Regions from separate parts of the Mesorhizobium sp. WSM4823 genome, predicted to be linked through region 1. Evidence: predicted binding sites of a transcription regulator. Region 1 holds the regulator's gene; each other region holds the start of a gene.
The links. The regulator PhoB, encoded in region 1, activates phosphate uptake and scavenging genes when phosphate is short. The targets are predictions, from matches to a motif close to TGTCATNNANCTGTCAT.
Positions count from the first base shown of each region.

Region 2: AC0L26_RS06665 (PhoX family protein) is a predicted target of PhoB. The motif match lies at 4,774-4,790, and genes of this name have one in related genera.
Region 3: AC0L26_RS11090 (alkaline phosphatase D family protein) is a predicted target of PhoB. The motif match lies at 2,916-2,932, and genes of this name have one in related genera.

Region 1 covers NZ_JBVVQL010000003.1:194,444-202,533, forward strand. Annotated here, with positions in the region: gene AC0L26_RS09595 (ATP-binding cassette domain-containing protein) at 106-900, opposite strand; gene AC0L26_RS09600 (sugar ABC transporter permease) at 912-2,243, opposite strand; gene xylF (D-xylose ABC transporter substrate-binding protein) at 2,405-3,445, opposite strand; gene AC0L26_RS09610 (ROK family protein) at 3,713-4,960, shown strand; gene phoB (phosphate regulon transcriptional regulator PhoB) at 5,251-5,940, opposite strand; gene phoU (phosphate signaling complex protein PhoU) at 5,957-6,661, opposite strand; gene pstB (phosphate ABC transporter ATP-binding protein PstB) at 6,699-7,514, opposite strand; gene pstA (phosphate ABC transporter permease PstA) at 7,528-8,090, opposite strand, start outside.
Region 2 covers NZ_JBVVQL010000002.1:367,986-376,075, reverse strand. Annotated here, with positions in the region: gene urtC (urea ABC transporter permease subunit UrtC) at 1-983, opposite strand, end outside; gene urtB (urea ABC transporter permease subunit UrtB) at 980-2,596, opposite strand; gene urtA (urea ABC transporter substrate-binding protein) at 2,719-4,029, opposite strand; gene AC0L26_RS06670 (hypothetical protein) at 4,330-4,725, shown strand; gene AC0L26_RS06665 (PhoX family protein) at 4,846-6,759, shown strand; gene AC0L26_RS06660 (GMC family oxidoreductase) at 6,832-8,090, opposite strand, start outside.
Region 3 covers NZ_JBVVQL010000003.1:484,643-492,732, reverse strand. Annotated here, with positions in the region: gene AC0L26_RS11105 (hypothetical protein) at 8-601, opposite strand; gene AC0L26_RS11100 (TetR/AcrR family transcriptional regulator) at 747-1,364, opposite strand; gene AC0L26_RS11095 (MFS transporter) at 1,443-2,726, shown strand; gene AC0L26_RS11090 (alkaline phosphatase D family protein) at 3,005-4,573, shown strand; gene AC0L26_RS11085 (hypothetical protein) at 4,690-4,968, opposite strand; gene typA (translational GTPase TypA) at 5,169-6,998, shown strand; gene AC0L26_RS11075 (DUF1062 domain-containing protein) at 7,059-7,685, opposite strand; gene AC0L26_RS11070 (LysE family translocator) at 8,069-8,090, shown strand, end outside.

The DNA.
Region 1 (8,090 bases):
CCCATCTTTATGCGCAAGTCGTTGCGCCAACACAATGGCGAGGCCAAGCCATCATGGCGGCTGGCATACTACACTACTGGTACTTAGCCGGCTTATTGGAGGGCTTTAGGCGGCGATCTTGAGCGCCCCAGGCCCCGGAATGGCACCGGGCGGGCACTTGCCCAGGATGATCATGCCGAGCACCTCGTCCTGGGTCACATCGCTCGTCCGCGCCGTGCCAACCACCTGACCGTTCTTCATCACGCAGACGCGGTCGGCAAGCTCGAAAACATCGTGGATGTCGTGGCTGATCAGGAAGATGCCGATGCCGTCGGCCTTGAGCTGCATCACCAGTTCGCCGACCTGCGCGGTTTCCTGCGGCCCCAGTGCGGCCGTCGGCTCATCCATGATCAGGATGCGGGCGTTGAACAGGATGGCGCGTGCGATCGCCACCGACTGCCGCTGCCCCCCGGAAAGCTTGACCACCGGCTCCTTGAAGCGCTGAAAGCGGGGATTGAGCCTGCCCATCACCTTGCGCGCCTCGGCCTCCATGGCGCCATCGTCGAGCGTGCCCCAGCCGGTCATCAGTTCGCGGCCGAGGAAGAGGTTGGCGGCGGCGTCGACATTGTCGGCGAGCGCCAGCGTCTGGTAGATCGTCTCGATGCCATATTTCTTGGCGTCGCGCGGATTGGAGATCGAAGCCTCCTCGCCATTGACGAAGATCTGGCCCGAATCGCGCTTATAGGCGCCGGACAGGATCTTGATCAGCGTCGACTTGCCGGCGCCGTTGTGACCGAGCAACGCCACCACCTCGCCCGGGAAGAGATCGATCGACGCATCGTCGACGGCGCGAATGCCGCCGAAGGCAATCGAAATGTTGCGCATATCGATCAGTGGCGTGGGAGCAGTCGTGTCAGCCATAATCGCCTTCCTTAAACGCGCTTGCGGTAGACGGTGTCGAGCCAGACCGCGATCACCAGGACGGCACCGACGACGACGCTCTGAAGCGGTGAATCGATGCCGAGCAGCACCATGCCGGACTGCAGCGACTGCATCAGAAGCGCGCCCAGCATGGCGCCGAGCACTGTGCCGGAGCCGCCGGCCAGCGATGTACCGCCGATGACGGCGGCGGCGATGACCAGCAACTCGTCCAGCGTACCCAGCGCATTGGTCGACGCATTGAGGCGAGCCGATGCAATCGCCGCGCTGATTGCGGCCAGCACGCCCATGATCATGAACACCTTCATCGTCACCCAGCGCGTGTTGATGCCGGCGAGCTCCGCCGCTTCCGGATTGCCGCCGATGGCAAAGACATAGCGGCCGAAACGCGTACGCTTGGTAATGAATGTCATGACGATGCCGACTGCGACCGCGATCAGCACCGGTATGGCGATGCCATGGGCGATGAACAGCCCGCCTTCGGGGACGGTGATGCCGTTCCGTTGGGCGTATTGGCGAACGATGCCGACCGGCCAGGGATAGGAATTGGCGATCCAGACGGCGCCGAGGATGGCGGCGCAGGCAACAACACCAAGCAAGCTCTCCGCCCAGACGGGGCGCAGTGGAAATTTGAACCGCTTGCGCTGCGACCGGCCGTTGAGCAGCATGAAGGCGACGGCCATACAGGCCAGAATGCCGACGATCCAGCTTGCGGTTGCGCCGATCGAGCCACGCGGCCCGCCCCCCATGAGCTGGAAGGTGGCGTCGAGCGGCGCGACGGTGCGCCCGCTGGTCATCAGCCACGCCATGCCGCGCCAGATCAGCAAGCCGCCCAGCGTCACAATGAAAGCCGGAACCTCGAGATAGGCGATGATGAAGCCCTGGAGCGCGCCGATCATGAGGCCGAGCACCACGCCGGCAGCAAGTGCGATGATCCATATCCAGGGATTTCCAACCTGAAATCCCAAGACGCGGATGAGGAATTCGGCCTGGGCCACGCCCATCACCATGCCGATCACGCCTTCGACGGAGCCGACCGAAAGATCGATGTTGCGCATTACGATGACAAGAACCATGCCGGTCGCCATGATCGCGACCGAGGAGGTCTGCACCGACAAGTTCCAGAGATTGCGCGGCGTGAGGAAAAGCCCGCCCGACAGGATGTGAATTCCAACCCAGATGACCAGCAGCGCGCCGACCATACCGAGCATGCGTATATCGAGCTCGGTTGCCTTGAGGAACCGCCCGACTGCGCTGAGCTCGGATTCGCGCGCCCGGTCTTCGGCCGTGTTGGCCACCGGTGAGTTGGATGCCGTGTCGGTCATGATGTCCTCCGACCGGGTTGCCGTCTGGCGCGGATGCCGGAACAGGATGCTATTTGCTTTCCCCAGTCATTTAAAGCGGAAGTCATTTGAAGTGGAAAGCCTCTCGAAAAACGCCGCGGCCTGACAGCCGCGGCGTTCGTTTCCCTGCGAAGTTGTCCAGATCAATTGCAGGCCGCAACGCTGCCTGCGGCGACGCCTGCACAGACTTCGTCCTTCTTGATCCAGCCGGCGTCGATGACAACGTTGAGATTGTCTTTGGTGATGGCAATCGGTGTCAGGAACAGCGACTTGACGGCATTGCCGCCCGGCGTGGTGAAGTCCTTGACGCCCGCAATGTCGGTCATCTGCTTGCCATCGGCCAGCTGCGAAGCGATCTCGGCAGCGTTCTTGCCGAGCTCGCGCGCGTCCTTCCAGACCGATACGGTCTGTGTGCCGAGCGCGATACGGTTCAGCGCCGCATGATCGCCGTCCTGACCCGATACCGGGACGGATCCGGCCAGGCCTTGCGCCGTTAGTGCCGCGACGACGCCGCCGGCGGTGCCGTCATTGGCGGCAACCACCGCGTCGACCTTGTTGTCGTTGGCGGTCAGGAACTGTTCCATGTTCTTCTGGGCATTGGCGGGAAGCCAGCCGTCCGTATAGGCCTCGCCGACATTCTTGATCTTGCCGCTGTCGATGGCATCCTTGAGCACTTCCATGGAGCCGGCGAACAGGAAATCGGCATTCGGATCGGCGCCGGAACCCTTGATGAAGACGTAGTTGCCCTCCGGCTTTACCTTGAACACTTCGCGGGCCTGCATGCGGCCGACTTCCTGGTTGTCGAAAGTCAGATAGAACACGTCCTTGTTCTCGATCAGCCGGTCATAGCCGACGACCGGAATGCCTTCGTCCAGGGCCTTCTGCACCGCCGGCCCGATGGCCGAGGCATCCTGCGCCAGGATGATCAGTGCATTGGCGCCCTGCGAGATCAGGCTTTCGACATCGGTCAGCTGCTTACCGGGATTGGACTGCGCATCGGCTGAAATATACTTGTCGCCGGCGGCCTCGATCGCCGCCTTCATGGCGGCTTCGTCGGTCTTCCAACGCTCTTCCTGGAAATTCGACCACGAAACGCCAATGACCTTGTCCTTGGCCTGTGCGACCGATGCGAGCGTCAGCGACATGGCGACCCCCGCCAGAATGGCGGCTGTGAATCTTTTCATGATATTCCTCCCTGCACCGCGTGCGGCGCGACCAGACTGACCCGAGGGTCGGCACAAAGGCTCTATTTTTTCGAGCCTCGAAAAAACACTGATCCAACGCCGAAGCGCTGTCAACATCAATTCTGATGGATTTTGATGGCTTTCCGGCTTTTTTTCGAGCCTCGGAATAAACCGTGACAGCGGCTTCTGCTTCTGCCACTATTTGTCCGACATTATCGACGGCTTCCGATTTATGAGTCGCCGCGGTGACAGGGAGGAAGCAACAGGATGTCGGTTGGAATCCGTCATGACGATTTGCGCCGGCGCAACCGGGCGATGGTGATTTCGGCCGTACGCCGGGCCGGCCAACCATCGCGAACCGAGATCGCGGCAACCACCGGCCTCAGCCATTCGACGATATCGGCGATCTGTTCAGACCTGATCCAGGAAAGCATCCTGACCGAGAGCAGGGCGAGCGAGGCCGTTTCGCTGAAACGCGGCCGGCCGCAGGTCGGCCTCGGCCTCAATCCGGAAGCGGCAGCGGTGTTGGCCGTCGTGTTGTCGCTGAATTTCCTGTCGGTCGCCGTCATCGATTATGCCGGACAAGTCGTCGCCGAGGAACAGCGCCGGCTGGACACGCTGACCATGTCGCGCGACGAGCTGATCGGCGAATGTGTCGCCATCGTCCGGCGACGGCTCGAAGATCCCGGCCTCGACGTCCAAAGCGTCGCCCGCATCGCACTGGCGATCCAGGGTATTACCGATTCCCATGCGCGCGCCATGTTGTGGTCGCCGATCACGCCGCAAACGAACATCGCTTTCGCCGACATTCTTGAACGCGAATTCGGCATCCCGGCCATCATGGAAAACGACTGCAACATGATGGCCGTGGCGCTGCGCTGGCGCGACCCGGATCGCTACCGCAACGATTTCATCGCCATCCTGCTCTCACACGGCATCGGTATGGGGTTGGTGTTGAAAGGCGAATTGTTCACCGGCACCCATTCCTCAGGCGGCGAATTCGGCCACATGATCCATCGGCCGGGCGGCGCGCTTTGCCGCTGCGGACGGCGCGGCTGCGTCGAAGCCTATGCCGGGAACTACGCCATCTGGCGCAATGCAAGGCAATTGAGCGAGAATGCCGAACCGGTCGCCGATGTCAGCGATGCCGACATGCGGGCATTGGCGGCACGGGCGCGCGAGGCGGACGGACCGGAGCGCGAAGCCTACCGCAAGGCCGGCGAAGCGCTCGGCTTCGGGCTAGGCAGCCTGTTCGCGTTGATAGATCCAGCGCCGGTCGCCATGGTCGGCGCCAGCGCTGCCGCCTTCGACCTGATCGAGCCGGCCCTGCGCGAAGCCATCGCCCAGACCGCCGGCGGCCAGCATTCGGGTTCCATTTCCTTCGACACCGAGCCGAACGAATTGCCGCTGATCCGCGAAGGCTGCGCCATGCAGGCGCTGAATTTCGTCGACCAGGAGATTTTCGCGCCGGGCGCGCAAGGAAAGTCCGGCACGAGCAGGAAGGACGTGGCCTGAGTTGACCCGAAAGAGCGCGCGAATTCCTAACTTCGTCATCCCTGGGCGAAGCAGGAGCGAAGCTCCGTCGCGGAGACCCTGGGATCCATGCCGTAACCTTAGCCGAGGAGTGCAGCGGAGCAGAATTCTGGATCGCAGCAGCGCACTTAAGTCGCCGCATGGATCCTGGGGTCTGCGCCGCGTCGCTTCGCTCCTTGCTCCGCCCCAGGATGACGAGTGAGGAGCGTTTCGGCTAATCGCAGAGCATGCGATCCGCACGCCCGACCTGTCAGAACTTACGCGCCGAGGAACTAATCTTCCCTGATCGCATAGCCCGCGCCGCGGATGGTGCGGATGACATCGGGCATGCGACCATTGTTGACCGCCTTGCGCAACCGCCCGACATGGACGTCCACCGTGCGTTCATCGATGTAAATCGTCTCGCCCCAGACATTGTCGAGCAACTGGCTGCGCGAGAAGACGCGACCGGGGTGCCGCATCATGAATTCGAGCAGCCGGAATTCGGTCGGCCCGAGCCGGATCTCGCTCTTCTTGCGGTAGACCCTGTGCGATTCGCGATCGAGCATGATGTCGCCGACCTTCAGCACGCTGGACAGCACTTCCGGCTTGGCGCGGCGCAGCAGCGCCTTGACCCGGGCCATGAATTCCGGTGTCGAGAACGGCTTGACCAGATAGTCGTCGGCCCCGGTCGAGAGGCCGCGCACCCGGTCGCTCTCCTCGCCGCGCGCGGTCAGCATGATGATCGGCAACCGCTCGGTTTCGGGACGCACCCGAAGACGCCGGCAAAGCTCGATGCCGGAAACTGCCGGCACCATCCAGTCGAGCACCAGAAGATCGGGCACGTTTTCCTGCAGCCGGATTTCGGCCTCGTCGCCGCGTGTCACCACCTCGACCTGATAGCCTTCGGATTCCAGATTGTAGCGGAGGAGGACGCCCAGCGGCTCTTCATCCTCCACCACCATGATGCGCGGCGCGATCATCGATCGGTCACCCCCGTCATGTCGCCGGCGCCGTCGTCGTTTCGTCGAGCTTCGGGCGATCCGCCGGCAATTGCTGTCCGGTCACGACATAGTAGGCGTTTTCGGCGATGTTGGTTACATGATCGCCAATACGCTCGAGATTCTTGGCGCAGAACAGAAGATGCGTGCAGGCGGTGATGTTACGAGGGTCCTCCATCATGTAGGTCAGGAGCTCCCGAAAAACCGCCGTGTATTTGACATCGACCTTCTCGTCGGCGGCGCGTAGTTCCTTCAACGCGTTGGCGTCTCGCGACACGTAGTGCTCGACCACGCCACGGAGCTGTTCGAGAACGAGATCCGCCATTGCGTCGATACCATGCGAGAGATTACGCGGCGTGGCGCTCTGTCCGACTGCGCTGACCCGCTTGGCTATGTTCTTGGCCAGGTCGCCGATGCGCTCCAGATCGCCGGCCATCCGGATTGCGCCAACCACGGCGCGCAGGTCTTGCGCCATCGGCTGCCGCTTGGCGATCAGTGTGATCGCGCTGTCGTCGAGCTCGCGCTGCCGGGCATCCATGATGGCATCGTCCGAGACGACGCGCTGCGCCATCGCATTGTCTGACGCGAGCAATGCGCGGATCGACGCAGCTACCATCGCGGCGGCAAGCTCGTCCATGTCACGGATCAGCCTGTCGATGTGTTCCAATTCCTCGTCGAAGGAGGCGACGGTATGTTCACCCATGATGCTGTCCTCGTGTTCGAATTCGCCGCCGGACCGCTCAGCCGAACCGGCCGGTGATGTAGTCCTGGGTGCGCTTGTCGTCGGGGTTGGTGAACATCTTGTCGGTCGCGCCTTCCTCGACCAGATAGCCGAGATGGAACATCGCCGTTCGCTGCGACACGCGCGCTGCCTGCTGCATCGAATGGGTGACGATGACGATCGTGTAGTTTTGACGCAGCTCGTCGATCAGCTCCTCGACGCGGGCGGTGGCGATCGGATCGAGCGCTGAGCAGGGCTCGTCCATCAGGATCACTTCCGGCGACACCGCGATGGCGCGCGCGATGCACAGGCGCTGCTGCTGTCCGCCGGAAAGGCCGGTGCCCGACTCGAGCAGGCGATCCTTGACCTCGTTGAACAGGCCGGCCTTCTTCAGGCTCGATTCGACGATGCCGTCCAACTCCGCCTTGCTCCTGGCCAGACCGTGAATGCGCGGACCGTAGGCGACGTTTTCGTAGATCGACTTCGGAAACGGGTTCGGCTTCTGGAACACCATGCCGACGCGAGCCCGCAGCTCGACGACGTCGATTTTCGGGTCGTAGACATCCTCGTTGTCGAGCGTGATCTTGCCGCTTACCCGTGCGATGTCGATCGTGTCGTTCATTCGGTTCAGGCAACGCAGAAAGGTCGACTTGCCGCAACCCGATGGGCCGATCAACGCCGTCACCTGGTTCTCGCGGACATCGAGATCCACGTCGAACAGAGCGCGCTTCTCGCCATAATGAACAGAGACCTTTTCGCCCTTCATCTTGATCGAAGGTTCGTTGGTTCCGCTATTCAGTTTCTGTTCGACGCTGGCTTCCGTCATGATGTTCATATCCTCTAACTCCTTACCAGCGCCGCTCGAAGCGCCTGCGCAGTATCACCGCTATGGCATTCATGATGACCAAAAACACCAGCAAAATCAAAATCGCCGCCGAAGTCTTCTGCTGGAATCCAGCTTCCGGGAAATCGGCCCACATGAATATCTGCACCGGCAGGATCGTCGCGGGATCGGTGAAGCCGCCGGGAATGTCGACAATGAAGGCGACCATGCCGATCATCAGCAACGGCGCGGTTTCGCCCAGCGCATGCGCCATGCCGAGGATGGTGCCGGTCATGATGCCCGGCATCGCCAGCGGCAGGACGTGATGGAATACGGTCTGGACCTTGGACGCTCCGATGCCAAGAGCTGCCTCGCGGATCGACGGTGGCACCGCGCGCAGCGAAGCGCGTGAGGCGATAATGATGATCGGCAGGGTCATCAATGCCAGCACCATGCCGCCGACCACCGGGGCCGAGCGCGGCAGGCCGAAGAAATTCAGGAATACGGCAAGTCCAAGCAGGCCGAAGACGATCGAGGGCACCGCCGCCAGATTGTTGATATTCACTTCGATGATCGTCGTCAGTCGAT
Region 2 (8,090 bases), on a different contig from region 1:
CCGGTGAACCAGGATTTGCCGGCATTGACCACAAGCGCACCAATGATCGGCCCGACGATGGTACCGCGTCCGCCAACGGCTGCCCACACCACGACCTCGATCGAATTCGACGGTTCAAACTCGCCCGGATTGATGATGCCGACCTGCGGCACGTAGAGCGCTCCGGCGATACCGGCCATGACGGCCGAAACGGTGAAGGCGAACAGTTTGACGTTCTCCGCCCGCCAGCCGAGAAAGCGCGTGCGGCTCTCGGCGTCGCGCACCGCCATCAGCAGCTTGCCGTATTTGGAACCGACGATGGCCCAGGTGACGTAGACGGCGAGCGCGAGCGTGACGGCGCTGGCCGCGAACAATGCCGAGCGTGTCGCATCGGCCTGCACGTTGAAGCCCAAAATATCCTTGAAATCGGTCAGGCCGTTGTTGCCGCCGAAACCCATGTCGTTGCGAAAAAACGCCAGCAGCAGCGCATAGGTCATCGCCTGAGTGATGATCGAAAGATAGACGCCGGTGACGCGGCTGCGGAAGGCGAACCAGCCGAACACGAAGGCGAGCAGGCCGGGCACCGCTAGCACCATGATCGCGGCAAACCAGAAATGGTCGAAACCGTACCAGAACCATGGCAATTCCTTATAGTTCAGAAACACCATGAAATCGGGCAGCACAGGATTGCCGTAGACGCCGCGCGAGCCGATCTGGCGCATCAGATACATGCCCATCGCATAACCGCCGAGCGCGAAGAAGGCGCCGTGGCCGAGCGAAAGGATGCCGCAATAGCCCCAGACGAGATCGAGCGCCAAGGCGAGCAGCGCGTAACACAGATATTTGCCGGTGAGCGCGACGATATAGGACGGCACGTAGAACGCACTCGTCGGCGAGACCGCAAGATTGAGCAGCGGCACGATGATGGCGACCGCTAGCAGGATGAAGATGGTGATGGCGATGCGGCGGTCGGCGCCGGCGGCGAAGAAGCGTCCCGTGATCATGCTTCCACCGACCTGCCCTTGAGCGCGAACAGGCCGCGCGGGCGTTTCTGGATGAACAGGATGATCAGGACCAGGACGACGATCTTGCCGAGGACCGCCCCGGCATAGGGTTCGAGGAACTTGTTGACGATGCCGAGCGAGAAGGCGCCGACCAGCGTGCCCCAGAGATTGCCGACGCCGCCGAAGACGACGACCATGAAGCTGTCGATGATGTAGCCGCGGCCGAGATTGGGCGAGACATTGTCGATCTGGCTGAGCGCGACGCCGGCGATGCCGGCGATGCCGGAGCCCAATGCGAAGGTCAGTGCGTCGACCCATGGCGTCCTGATGCCCATCGACGCGGCCATGCGGCGGTTGGCGGTGACGGCGCGCATCTGCAGGCCCCAGGGCGTGCGCTTCATCACATAGAGCAGCACCGCGAACACGCCGAGCGCGAATACCAGTATCCAGAGCCGGTTCCAGGTGATTGCAAGCTGGCCGACATCGAACGATCCGGACATCCAGGAGGGATTGCCGACCTCCTGGTTCGTCGGTCCGAAGATGGTGCGCACCGCCTGTTGCAGGATCAGCGAGACGCCCCATGTCGCCAGCAGCGTTTCCAGCGGGCGGCCGTAGAGGAAACGGATGACGCCGCGTTCGATGGCAAGGCCGACGAGCGCCGCGACGAGGAACGCGAGCGGCAGTGCGATGGCCAGTGACCAGTCGAACAGGCCGGGAAAGGAATTGCGGATCACTTCCTGCACGACAAAGGTGGTGTAGGCGCCGAGCATCACCATCTCGCCATGCGCCATGTTGATGACGCCCATGACGCCGAAGGTGATGGCGAGGCCGATCGCCGCGAGCAGCAGTACCGACCCCAGTGAAATGCCGTACCAGATGTTCTGTCCCGCATCCCACAGCGCCAGCGTCGAATTGATGTTGGCGATCGCCGCCGTCGCCGCGTCCTTGACCGTGCCTTCGGAATTGGCCTCGACGGAGGTGAGCAGGGACACCGCGTTGCGGTCGCCGCGCGCGCCTATCAGGCCGATCGCCGCCAGTTTGTCGGCCTCCGGCCTGTCCGATACCAGAACCGACGCCGCGCGAGCCTGTTCGAGCAGCGCTTTGACGCTTGCCACGGTCTCACTGCCGATCGCGGCATCGAGTGGCTCGATGTTTGTGGCATCGGGCGTCTTGAACATTGTGTCGGCGGCAGCGATGCGCGCAGCCGGGTCTTTCGCGCCGAGCGTCAGCGTGCCCAGAGCATCGCGGATGGCGCGGCGCAGCGTGTTGTTGACCTTGATCTTGGCGATCTCGCCCTTGACCGCATCGCCGGATTTTTCACCGCTCAACGGGTCGAGCAGCTCAACGCTGCCGCCAGCTTCCTTGCCGATGAAAATCTGCGAATCGGTCTTGCGGACGTAGAGATCGCCCTCCGCAAGCGCGCCAAGCGGGCGTTCGACGGCAGTATCGCCGGTGGCCGCGAGCTCGTCCACGACGGCTTCGATCGCCGGAAAATTGGAGGCGGAGGCAAATTTGGCGATGATGGCGCGCAGATCCGCTTCGGCAGCGTTCGACGGCAACAGCATCCCCAGGAGGAGCAGCAGCGTCAGCCCAATCGCGCGGATGAAGATCATCGGTTTCTGGCGACTCTCGAAGGGTTGAATTTGGCGTCCGGGCGGGCTGGAGGAGAGGAGCTCGCCCGGACGCATCGCGGTCTAGGTCGTGGAGAAATCCACGACCGTCAGACCCGGGAGGATCAGTTGGTTCCCTTGCCGCCGCACTTGCCGGTGGCGACATTGAAGTTGCCGCAGGACAGTGGCGCACGCCAATCGGAGATCAGGTCCTTCGAATCGGGCAAGAAATCGGACCACTCGTCACCCATCACCAGGCCGGACGTCTGCGAGACGGTCTCGAACTGGCCGTCGGCCTGGATTTCGCCGATCAGCACCGGCTTGGTGATGTGGTGGTTCGGCATCATGGTCGAATAACCGCCGGTCAGGTTCGGCACCGAGACGCCGATCACAGCATCGATGACCTTGTCAGGATCTGTGGTGCCGGCCTTCTCGACCGCCTTCACCCACATGTTGAAGCCGACATAGTGAGCTTCCATCGGGTCGTTGGTGGTGCGCTTGTCGTTCTTGATGAACTTGTGCCAGTCGGCGATGAACTTCGCATTCTCGGGCGTGTCGATGCTCTGGAAGTAATTCCAGGCGGCGAGATGACCGACCAACGGCGCCGTGTCGAGACCGGCAAGCTCTTCCTCGCCAACTGAGAAGGCCATGACCGGGATATCCTCGGCCTTGATGCCCTGATTGCCGAGCTCCTTGTAGAACGGCACGTTGGCATCGCCGTTGACGGTCGAGACGACGGCGGTTTTCTTGCCGGCCGAGCCGAATTTCTTGATCGCCGACACCTCGGTCTGCCAATCGGAGAAGCCGAACGGCGTGTAGTTGACCATGATATCTTCTGCGGCGACGCCCTTAGCCTTCAAATAGGCTTCAAGGATCTTGTTGGTGGTGCGCGGATAGACGTAGTCGGTGCCCTCAAGCACCCAGCGCTTCACCGAGCCGCCGTCCTCGCTCATCAGATAGTCGACCGCGGGAATGGCCTGCTGGTTCGGCGCCGCTCCGGTGTAGAACACGTTGCGCTCGCTCTCCTCGCCCTCATACTGGACGGGGTAGAACAGGATGTTGTCGAGTTCGGAAAACACCGGCAGCACCGACTTGCGCGACACCGAAGTCCAGCAGCCGAACACGGCCGCGACCTTGTCCTTGGAGATCAGCTCGCGTGCCTTTTCGGCGAAGAGCGGCCAGTTGGAAGCCGGGTCGACGACGACCGCTTCGAGTTTCTTGCCGAGCAGACCACCCTTTGCATTCTGCTCTTCGATGAGCATCAGCATGGCGTCCTTCAGCGTCGTCTCCGAAATCGCCATGGTCCCCGACAGCGAATGGAGAATGCCCACCTTGATCGTATCGTCAGCCGCCTTAGCCTGAATGGGCGTCAACAGACCCGCCGCGACCACGCCCGCCGAAACCATTCTTGTTATTGTCGAGAAACTGCCCCTCATATTCCACACTCCCAAGCTGGTTGATCGTATCGCAACAGACCATGCAACGGCTGTGCCAACCGCGGGAGCAAAATTGAACGCGCTGGGATTTCCTAGGTCTATCAGCTGGTTAGTATATTAGCGGCGAGATGTGTGCGCTGTCATCCGTGTTCCGCTTGAGAAAAAACCGCAAACTACCGCCTAATTTTTGCCCAAGCATCAATTAGTGCATAAATATTGAGCAATCCTATGTCGCGAGCGATGACCCGTTGCAGCTTTGCAGGAAAATAGGGCAAATTCGATCTTCAAAAGAGCGACGTCATGGCCTCCAGGATCTCTCATATTTTCATCACCATGCTTCTGGTTGCGGCCACCGGCAGCGCACGCGCCGACTTCACCGACGGCAAACTGCCCGACGGGGCCTATCACTGCGAAGTCTATCTGCTTGGCATGTTCCTCAGTCTCGGCGAGATCACTATCAAGGGAAATGTCTATAGCGGCCCGGTGACCTTCGGAGCCGCCCGGCAGGGCTACAATTATCAGATGAATGCAAATGGCGAGATCACCTGGCTGGGTCCATTGGGCGGCTATACGACCGGCGGCAACTCGATCTCGCTCACGCAGGCCACATTGGACGGTCAAACCAGCCCGTCCTTCGACATCATCATGAAGCAGCCTGACGGCGCCTTCACCGCCTCAACCTGCACAAAGCGTTGAGCGGCGGCTCAGGGCCGCCGACCCGTTAGCAAGAAGTATTTCCTCTCATGTCATCCGGGTGTTGCCGAAGCAGCATAGGCAGCGCTGCGCCGTCACCATCCACCCTGAGAGGCAGACATCATGGCCAACTCCCCGTCATCACCCTCCCCTGTCATTCGCGACGTCATCGCCGACCGCGTCTCACGCCGCGGTCTGCTGAAAGGCGGCCTTGCATCCGGCGCGCTGATTGCCGGCGGCAGCTTCGTCGGCTCACTGTTTGCCGGCGAAACACATGCCGCTGCCGCGCTCTCGACGCTGGGCTTTCCCGAGCTGAAGCGCGTCTACGACAAGACCCATGCCGTCGCCGAAGGGTACGAGACCACGATCGTGGCACGCTGGGGCGACGCGCTCGCAACCGGCCTGCCGGATTTCGACGGCAACAAGGTCGCCGCCGACGAGCAGGAGAAGCGCTTCGGCTACAATTGCGACTACATCGCCTTCATGCCGCTGCCGAAAGGCTCGGCCAATTCCGACCACGGCCTGCTCTGCGTCAACAACGAGTACATCTCTCCCAATGTGATGTTTCCCGGCATGACCGAGGACGATGCGGGCAAGATGATGACCAGGGAACAGGTCGATCTCGGCATGGCCGCGATGGGCCATTCGGTCGTCGAGATTGTCCTGAAGGACGGCAAGTGGGCGACAGTCGAGGACAGCCCGCTCAACCGCCGCATCACGGCCAACACCGAGATGACCGTATCCGGTCCCGCCGCCGGCCATGCGCTGATGAAAACCTCGGCGGACGCGACCGGCACCAAGGTTCTCGGCACCAGCTACAATTGCGGCGGCGGTGTCACCCCATGGGGCACGGTGCTCACCTGCGAGGAAGGCGTTTCCGATATTTTCGGTGGCGATCCGAAAAAGGCGCCCATTGCCGACATCCTCGATCGCTACGCTTTCGACGGCTCCGACTTCTATGGCCGCGCCCGTTTCCATGACCGGTTCAACCTCGACAAGGAGCCGAACGAGGCAAACCGTTTCGATTGGGTGGTCGAGATCGATCCCTATGATCCGACTTCGAAGCCGGTGAAGCGCACTGCACTCGGCCGCATGTCGCACGAAGCCTCCACCGTCGTCGTCAACAAGGATGGCCGCGTTGCCGTCTACATGGGCGACGACGACTATTTCGAATACATGTACCGCTTCGTCTCGAACAAGGCGTACGATCCGGCGAACCCGGCCTCCGGCAAGGACCTTCTCGATGACGGCGTGCTGTCGGTGGCGCGCTTCGATGCCGACGGCACGATGACCTGGCTGCCGCTGGTTCACGGCGAGGGCAAGCTCACCAGCGAAAACGGCTTTGCCGATCAGGCCGAGGTGCTGCTGAAGACACGGCTGGCTGCCGATGCGTTGGGTGCTACGCCGATGGACCGGCCAGAGGACATCGAGACCAACCCGGTGACCGGCCGCGTCTATGCGGTGATGACCAAGAACAAGAAACGCGACCAGTCGAAGGTGAATCCGGCCAACACGCGGCCCGAAAACCTTTGGGGCCATATCGTCGAGCTGATCCCGCCCGGCGGCCGTGGTGCCGAGGCCGACCATACCGCTGAAAAATACGAATGGGACCTGTTCGTGCTCTGTGGCAATCCCAAGGACGCGGCGGTCGGCGCGACCTTCCATGCGGACACGTCGGAGGATGGCTGGTTCGTCTGCCCCGACAACATCACCTTCGATCCGGCCGGGCGGCTCTGGGTCGGAACCGATGGCGCCAACGACTTCGACCTGCCGGACGGTGTCTACGGCATAGACACCGAAGGTCCGGCGCGCGGCCTGCCAAAGCTGCTTTTCACCTGCCCGCAGGGCGCCGAGGCTAGCGGCCCCTGCTTCACGCCGGATGGCACGACGCTGTTCCTGTCGGTCCAGCACCCGGCCGAGGACGCCGAGACGCTCGACAAGGCCGCGACGCTGTGGCCCGACTTCAAGGACGGCCAACCGCCGCGGCCCGCCGTGGTCGCCATCCGCCGCAAGGATGGCAAGCCGGTCGGCGCGTAGCTCCGGCGCCGACAAAAAAGAGGCGCGGAACCTTGCAAGGCTCCGCGCCAGCAGCAGCCGGGAGGGCTACAGTTAGATGCTCTTCGCCGACATCTGCTCAGCAATATAATCGGCCTGACGGATCGCCAGCGCCACGATCGTCAATGTCGGATTTTCGGCACCGCCGGTGGTGAACTGGCTGCCATCCGACACGAACAGGTTCTTGATGTCGTGCGCCTGGCCATGCTTGTTGACGACGCCGTCGGTCGCCTTTTCGCTCATCCGGTTGGTGCCGAGATTGTGGGTCGAAGGATAGGGCGGCGTCGGGAAAGTCCGCGTCGCGCCCACCGCCGCGTAAAGCGCCGAGCCCTGCTTGTAAGCGTGGTTGCGCATCGCCGTGTCATTGGCATGATCGTCGAAATGAACGTCCGCCACAGGCGTACCGTGCTCGTCCTTCATGTCGGCATGCAGCGTGATGCGGTTTTCCTCGCGCGGCATGTCTTCGCCAACGATCCACATGCCGGCCATATGGTCGTAGTGATCGAGCGCCGTGGTGAAGGAACGTCCCCATCCGCCCGGATTGAGGAAGGCGGCCATGAACGGCAGGCCGAGCGACAGCGTCTCGAGTTCGTAGCCGCCGACGAAGCCGCGCGAAGGATCGTTGCGGGCTTCGTCGCGGATGATACCGGCCATGGTGGTGCCGCGATACATATGCACCGGCTTGTCGAAGATGCCGTAGACGGAGCCCGTGGTGTGGCGCATGTAGTTCTTGCCCACCTGCCCCGACGAATTGGCAAGGCCGTCGGGAAATTGGCTCGATGCCGAGTTGAGCAGCAGCCGCGGGCTCTCGATCGAGTTTCCGGCGACGGCGACGATGCGGGCCTTCTGTTCCTGCAGTTTGCCGTCCTTGTCGGCATAGACGACGCCGGTCACCTTGCCTGATGCGTCGTGGTTGATCTTGATCACCATGGCATTCGGCCTTACCTCGAGATGACCGGTCGCCTCACCTTTCGGGATTTCGGTATACAGCGTCGACCATTTTGCGCCCCATTTGCAGCCCTGGAAGCAGAAGCCGGTCTGCTGGCAGGCATTGCGGTCGTCGCGCGGCTCGGAATTGATCGCCATCCGACCGGTGTGGCACTCCTTGTAGCCGAGCTTGTCGGCGCCGGCCTTCATCACCTTGAAGTTGTTGTTACCGGGGAGGCCTGGAATGTTGTTGGTGAGCGTCACGCCCAGCTTATCTTCGGCTTTTGCGTAGTAGGGCTCCAGGTCGGCCAGCGTGATCGGCCAATCGAGCAGGTTGGCACCTTCCAGTTTTCCGTAGGTCGAAAGCGTCTTGAATTCGTGCTCCT
Region 3 (8,090 bases), 290 kb from region 1:
GACGAAGTCAGTTGTCGACGCGGCCGAAGGCGGGGACGTCGCCGACCGTCACGCGCACGTCCGTGCCACAGGCGAAGCTCCGCGCCTTCTCGTCGGCGAGCTTGCGCGCCTCATCATTGGCGGCGGGATTGCCGGTGGCCAGCACCAGCGCGACCGTACAGCCGTCATACTTCTCCGGCTGGGAGACCTTGGCGACGACCAGCACCTCGGTCGATTTGTTCTCGTCCTCGGGATTGCTGATCGAGCGGCGGTGGATGACCGCGAAGGGAACGGCGAGATCGCCGTTCGTCTCGATGCGCCATTCGAGCCTGGGTCCAGCCGAATTGAAGCCGACGAAGCTCTCCCAGACCGTGGTCATGTCGCTGGACGGAAAACCATAGAAAAGCGATTCGCGCGCATCGTCGTAAGCGATCAGCACCGGGTAGCCACGATAGCCCGAACAGGTGAGGCTCGCCCAGTCGCCATCGCCTTCCTCTGCCTGCGCATAGGTCACGCAGTCCTTGTTCGCGTCGAGATCGGTGTAGGCGCTGGAAATATCGCCGGCCTGGGCAGCCTGGCTGAGGGCGGCGAGGGCAAGCGGGATCATCAAAAGAGCACGCATCGCAGGCAACTCCGTTTCGGGCTGCCGCAGCGTAGCGCATGACCCCGAAAATCGAAACCGATTTCGGAAAGGATCATGCGCAGAATCAAAGTGTTACAGCGTCCTTTGCGCGTCCGAAAGGACGCGCGGCGCTGTAATTCAAACGCTATTTCTTCAAGCTCGCTTCGATCAGGAGGTCGGCGTTGCGGGCGACGGATTTCGCCGGTCCGCCGGCGCCGAACAGCTGCCCGCTGATATAGGCGCCCTCGATCAGAAGCAGCAGCCCGTCGCCCAGCGTATCGGCGTCGCCGGCACCCATCGCCGCCGCCATGGCGCGCAGGCGTCTTCGCAATTCCTGCTTGTTGGCCTCGCTCACCACGCGGGCCGGATGGCCGTGCTCGGGATATTCGACGGCCGCATTGGTCATGCCGCAGCCGCGGTAATCGGGTCTTTGCGTGCGCTTGCCGATCCTGGTCAGGAAGGCGGCGATCTGCGCGCGCGGATCGCCGGGATGGGCAGCGACCGCCTCGTCGAAGCGGGCCCAGAATTCGAGGTCGTATTGCCGCAGATAGGACGCGGCCAGTTCGTCCTTGGACGGAAAGCTGCGGTAGAGGCTGGGCTTGGTGACGCCGGCACGCCGTACGATCTCGTCGACGCCGATCGCCCTGATGCCTTGCCGATAGAACAAGTCGCGGGCCACGCGAAGGATTTTCTCGCCGGCCCTAGGCAAGGCTAACCCGCGAGGGTCCTTGATGGACGTTTCAATATTTTTGTCCGATGGCATGCAACAAACTCACTTGACAATGTTACTGACCGGTACGTATTGATGGCTTCAAGCAATTGCAACGTACCGGTCAGTAACATGATAGCTCAATCCCGCCCGTTTGGCCAGCGCTACGCTTTCGTCGTGGTCGCCGTCATTTTCCTCTGCCTGTTGATCGCGGCGGGCCTGCGGTCGGCGCCGGCCGTCATGATGCTGCCGCTGGAGGAGAGTTTCGGCTGGCGGCGCGATGTCGTCTCGCTCGCCGCGGCGATAGGCATCTTCCTCTACGGCCTGACCGGGCCGTTTGCCGCGGCACTGATGGAACGGATCGGGCTGCGCCGCACGCTACTGGCATCGCTGGTGGTGATGTCAGGCTCGACGGCGCTCAGCCTGTTGATGACCGAGCCGTGGCACCTGCTCCTCACCTGGGGCGTGTTTTCGGGGGTCGGTTCCGGTGCGGTCGCTACAGTACTTGGCGCCACCATCGTCAATCGCTGGTTCAAGACCAATCGTGGCCTGGTGATGGGACTGATGTCGGCCTCCGCCGCCACCGGCCTGCTGGTGTTTCTGCCGCTGCTCGCCGCGCTCGCCCAATGGGGAGGCTGGAAGCCGGTCGCCATCGCCATCGCGGTCGCCACCGCCTGTCTGGTGCCGCTGGTCTGGCTGCTGGTGCCGGAGCGTCCGGCTTCTATCGGCATGGTGCGCTACGGCGCTGACGCCGACGACGTGCCGCCGGTTCCGCCGGCCTCGCAGGGCAATTTCCTCACGCACACGCTCAGCACGCTGCGCCGTTCCGCTGGCACCCGCGTGTTCTGGTATCTGTTCGCCACCTTTTTCATCTGCGGCTTCACCACCAATGGGCTGGTCGGCACGCATCTGATCGCGTTTTGCGGCGACATGGGCATCGGCCAGGTGCAAGCCGCCGGCCTGCTGTCGCTGATGGGGATCTTCGACCTGATCGGCACGACGCTGTCGGGCTGGCTCACCGACCGCTTCGATCCCCGCAAGCTGCTCGGCGTCTATTATGCGATCCGCGGCCTGTCGCTGATCTATCTGCCCTATTCCGGTTTCTCGTCGACCAGCCTGATCATCTTTGCCGTGCTCTACGGATTGGATTGGATCGCCACCGTGCCGCCGACACTCAGACTGTCGAACGAGGCGTTCGGCGACCGCAGCGGGCCGATCGTCTTCGGCTGGATCGTCGCCGGCCACCAGGTGGGTGCGGCGACCGCTGCTTTCTTCGGCGGCACCATGCGTGAATTGCAGGGCAATTACGAGCTTGCCTTCCTCATCGCCGGCATGACGGCAATAGCCGCAGCCTGTATCTCGCTGTTGATCAACACCAGCAGGCCGGCATTCGACCCGGAACCGCAAGCGGCTTAAGGTGTGGCGGCTGATCGCTAATCTCCCCCTCGAGGGGGAGATGGCCGCGAAGCGGCCAGAGGGGGTCGGTCGGACCGGGCTCGGTCTCTTTTTGCAGACGTAGGAGGTGGGCGCTCCACGCAAGACGACCCCCTCTGTCACCTCCGGCGACATCTCCCCCTCGAGGGGGGAGATCGCCTGCTTGTCGATTGTTATGAAACCTTCATGGTTTCGAGATGCGGCTGAAACATTGACGCTGGAGCCTGGCGGCGACGTTCAACGCCATCCAGGAGACAGCCATGAACAAGATTTCGCGCCGCGCTTTCGTCACGTCGGCGAGCGCCATTGGCCTCGTCGGAGCCTCGGGCCTCGCGCTGCCCTATTATTCGCGCGCCAATCAGCGGCCGGCATTCACCCATGGCGTCCAGTCCGGTGACGTCGACGCAACCAGCGGCATGATCTGGACGCGCACCGATCGCCCGTCGCGCGTCATGTTCGAAGTCTCCTCGACCGAGAATTTCGCCAACGCCGTCCGCCTTGCGCCGCTCGATACCTCGCCGGCAAGCGACTACACGGTGAAGCGGCTGCTCACCGACCTCGCCTCCGATCAGGACATCTTTTATCGCATGACAGCGGCCGATCTCGCCGACATCAACGCCGTCTCCGAGCCGATCGTCGGCCGTTTCCGCACGGCGCCCGCCTCGAAACGCAGTATCCGGTTTGCCTGGTCGGGCGACACCGCCGGCCAGGGTTGGGGCATCGACGACACCGGCATGAAGACCTACGCTACGATCGGCACGCATACGCCCGACTTCTTCCTGCATTCCGGCGACACCATCTACGCCGATGGCCCGATGAAGGACGAGGCGGACCTGCCCGGCGGCGGCAAGTGGAAGAATACCGTTCTCATCGACGAAAAGCGCAAAGTTGCCGAGACGCTGGACGAGTACCGGGGTCAGTGGAAGTACAATTTGATGGACAGGAACGTGCTGGGGCTCAACGCCATCTGCCCGACCTTCTACCAGTGGGACGACCACGAGGTGGTGAACAACTGGTCGGATTCGAAGGACCTGAGCGCCGACGAACGCTACTCGGAAAAATCCATTCATGTGCTGGCAGCACGCGCGGCGCGCGCCTTCCACGAAATGACGACGATCCGCTACGAGCCGTCGGAACCCGGCCGCGTCTATCGCAAGATCGCCTATGGGCCGCTGCTCGACGTGTTCTTCCTCGATATGCGTTCCTATCGCGGCGCCAATGGCCCTGACATGCAGGATACGGTGACGCCGCAATCGCGCATCCTCGGCGAGCAGCAGACGCGGTGGCTGAAGCGCGAACTGGCAAACTCCAACGCGACCTGGAAAGTCATCGCCGCCGACATGCCACTCGGTCTCGTCGTCTGGAACGATGCCACGGAGAAGGCCGGCGCCGAGGCTGTCAGCAATGGCGACAATGGCCCGGCCAAGGGCCGCGAGCTGGAAATTGCCGACCTCCTTCGCTATATAAAGAACGCCGGTATCAGCAACACCGTCTGGCTGACCGCCGACGTGCATTACACGGCGGCGCATTACTACAATCCTGACAAGGCGCAGTTCCAGGACTTCAATCCGTTCTGGGAATTCGTCTCGGGTCCGCTCCACGCCGGCACTTTCGGCCCCAATGATTTCGACATGACCTTCGGTCCGGAGCTGAAATTCATCAAGGCGCCGACAGCCGAGCAGGGCCAGAACCTGCCGCCCTCAGCCGGCCTGCAGTTCTTCGGCCTCGTCGACATTGACGGCGCCACCGAACAGATGACGGTGCGGCTGATGGATCGCGACGACAACGAACTCTACAAGATGACGCTCGATCCGGTGCGGTCGGCGTGAGAAGACATCCTTGGGCGGAGCGAACGCGAAGCGGAGCGCAGATCGAAAGTCTATGCCGAAACGCGACGTCGCTTCGCTCCTGCTACGCCCGGGATGACGACCGCCGTCGGCGGCTATCAATCCGGGTAGCAAACTGCCGGAATCTTAGGCCAGACCGCGCTGTCGCAGCCGGCATTTTCCTGCCTCTGCTTGAAGGCGGCGCTGACCGGTCCGGTAACCACCGGGTCGACGCCATCGGGAGCATCGGCAAAACGCTGTTCCGCCAAACGCGTATCGGACGGCACGGCAAGGCCTGCCTCCAGCGTCGCGGCCGAGTGCGCCGCGCCTGCCGCAACGAGGACGGCGAGGGCAGCCCATGCGAGGATTGGCCGATATCCGATGCCCGTTTTGCTCATGAAATTCGAACTGTCCCGACCGCGAAAGGTTCCGCTTTAGTTAATAATTTCATTTCACACCAAGACGCTTAAGATTTGGTGACCATGTATTTGGTGGCACGCCTCCTCTTTCGCAATTGCGAAAAACCCTGTATGAGCCGCCCAACCGAAAGAGGCAGCGCCTTTTGGCCTGCTGCCTGCAACGCTCCCGAGACCACAACATGAAAATTCGTAATATCGCGATCATCGCGCACGTCGACCATGGAAAAACCACCCTCGTCGACCAGCTCCTGAAGCAGTCCGGCTCGTTCCGCGACAACCAGCGCGTCGCCGAACGCGCCATGGATTCGAACGACCTCGAAAAGGAACGCGGCATCACCATCCTGGCCAAGGCGACCTCGGTCGACTGGAAGGACACCCGCATCAACATCGTCGACACCCCCGGCCACGCCGATTTCGGCGGCGAAGTCGAGCGCATTCTGTCGATGGTGGATTCGGCCATCGTGCTGGTCGATGCCGCCGAAGGGCCGATGCCGCAGACCAAGTTCGTCGTCGGCAAGGCGCTCAAGGTCGGATTGAAGCCGATCGTCGTCATCAATAAGATCGACCGGCCGGACGCCCGCCATGTCGAAGTGGTCAACGAAGTGTTCGACCTGTTTGCGGCGCTCGACGCGACCGACGAGCAGCTCGACTTCCCGATCCTCTACGGTTCGGGACGCGACGGCTGGGTCTCGGAAAACCCTGAAGGCCCGAAGGACCAGGGCCTGTCGCCGCTGTTCGACCTCGTCATCAAGCATGTGCCGGCGCCGACCGTTCATCCTGGCCCGTTCCGCATGATCGGCACCATTCTGGAGGCCAATCCGTTTCTCGGCCGCATCATCACCGGCCGCATCGAATCCGGCACGCTGAAATCCAACCAGGCGGTCAAGGTGCTGCACCATGACGGCACCCAGGTCGAAACCGGCCGTATCTCGAAGATCCTGGCTTTCCGCGGGCTCGAGCGCCAGCCGATTGACGAGGCGCAGGCGGGCGACATCGTCGCCATTGCCGGCCTGTCGAAGGGCACCGTCGCCGACACGTTCTGCGACCTGTCGGTGACTGAGCCGCTGCATGCGCAGCCGATCGATCCGCCGACCGTGACGATGTCGTTCCTCGTCAACGATAGCCCGCTGGCCGGCACCGAGGGCGACAAGGTGACCAGCCGCGTCATCCGCGACCGCCTGCTGCGCGAGGCCGAAGGCAATGTCGCGCTGAAGATCGAGGAATCGCCTGACAAGGATTCGTTCTTCGTCTCCGGGCGCGGCGAATTGCAGCTTGCCGTGCTGATCGAGACGATGCGCCGCGAAGGTTTTGAGATCGCCGTGTCGCGTCCGCGCGTCGTTATGCAGCAGGGCGAGAACGGCGAATTGCTGGAGCCGGTCGAGGAAGTCGTTATCGACGTCGACGAGGAGCATGCCGGTGTCGTCGTGCAAAAGATGTCGGAGCGCAAGGCCGAGATGGTCGAATTGCGCCCGTCAGGCGGCAACCGCCAGCGCATCGTCTTCCACGCGCCGACGCGTGGCCTGATCGGCTACCAGTCGGAACTGTTGACCGACACGCGCGGCACCGCTGTCATGAACCGGCTGTTCCATGCCTACGAGCCCTACAAGGGCGAATTGCCGGGCCGCACCAACGGCGTGTTGATCTCCAACGAACAGGGTGAATCGGTCGCCTATGCCATGTGGAACCTGGAAGACCGCGGTCCGATGGTCATCGATCCGGGCGTCAAGGTCTATCAGGGCATGATCATCGGCATCCATTCCCGCGACAACGACCTCGAGGTGAACGTGCTGAAGGGCAAGAAGCTGACCAACATCCGCGCCGCCGGCAAGGATGAGGCGGTGAAGCTGACGCCGCCGATCCGCATGACGCTGGAACGCGCGCTGGCCTGGATCCAGGACGACGAGCTGGTCGAGGTGACGCCGAAGACCATTCGCCTGCGCAAGCTCTACCTCGACCCGAACGAGCGCAAGCGTTTTGAGAAGTCGGCGAAAGTGGTCGGAGCGGCGTAAGCTTCTCTTCGTTAAAACGTTACCGGGGAGGGAGCATTTGCGTGCTCCCTCCCTTTTCGTTTATCCACCGGCAGCCGCGATAATGTCGTCCCGATCCGGTTCGCCGGCCAGATCGATGCGGATCGCCGTTCCCGTTCGGGCCGGCTTGCGCAAGGCCTTGGCTCCGTCCGGACCGACGATCAGCAATCGCTTCTCTTCCCAAGCCTGAAGCCGCGATCGCGAAATGCGGAGTTCACCGGCGAGCAGCCGGTCGAGCCGCAGCGCTGTCGGCACGCCGAGCCTAAGCTGGAGTTCGAAAGCGGTGGAGTTTTGCGGCCTGCCGCCGAGCACCTCCTTATGAACGGCGGCTTCGGGAAACTCCTCGACGCGTCCGATCCTGCTGCGCAGTGCGACAACATCGAAGGCATGGCGACGCGCCAAGCCTGGGTCGTTGCTTTCGAGCGCCTGCAAAAGCGCCGGTTCGATGTCGCGGCGGTTGCAGCGCTCGAAGATGTCGAAATTCCAGGAGTTGTCGCAATCGACGCATCGGTAGATCAGCCACGCATCGATGCGTTTGCCATTGGCGTTGACGCGGAATTTTCCGCTGCTCTGGTAGGCCTTCAGGCCGCCGCAGCGGTTGCAGTTGATCAGAGGTCGAGGTGCGGTTTTGGGCGCGATCGCCCAGCGGATACGCAGTATCGAAGACATGCCGAAAAGCCCATCCCGTCGGGAAGTTCGTCAGATCGGCGATGTCGAGATGCCCATGCGGGCACGGCGTGGCGAGAGGCTGCGGCGATCGGGAATCAGGTGTCGCGGATGATTGTGCGCGACAGCGGTTCAGCAGCGCCAAACCGGTCTCGAACCGCCACCCTGAAGAACACGTGATATGAAACAGAGGTCGCGAATGCGGCGCCCTGCATTGTGTCGGGGGAGTTGACGAGACCGGCGGTTACGTAGGCAAAGTGAAGCTCGAAATTGTGTCGGGGCGCAACTTCTAGCCGTGGGGCGGCGAGCCGACAAGCCTCTTCTTTGATCGATGGAACACTTGCGCTACAATTGGCCGATCAACGTCCCAAGCAAAGATCCCGGTCATGCAGTTCACGTCGCTTCTGA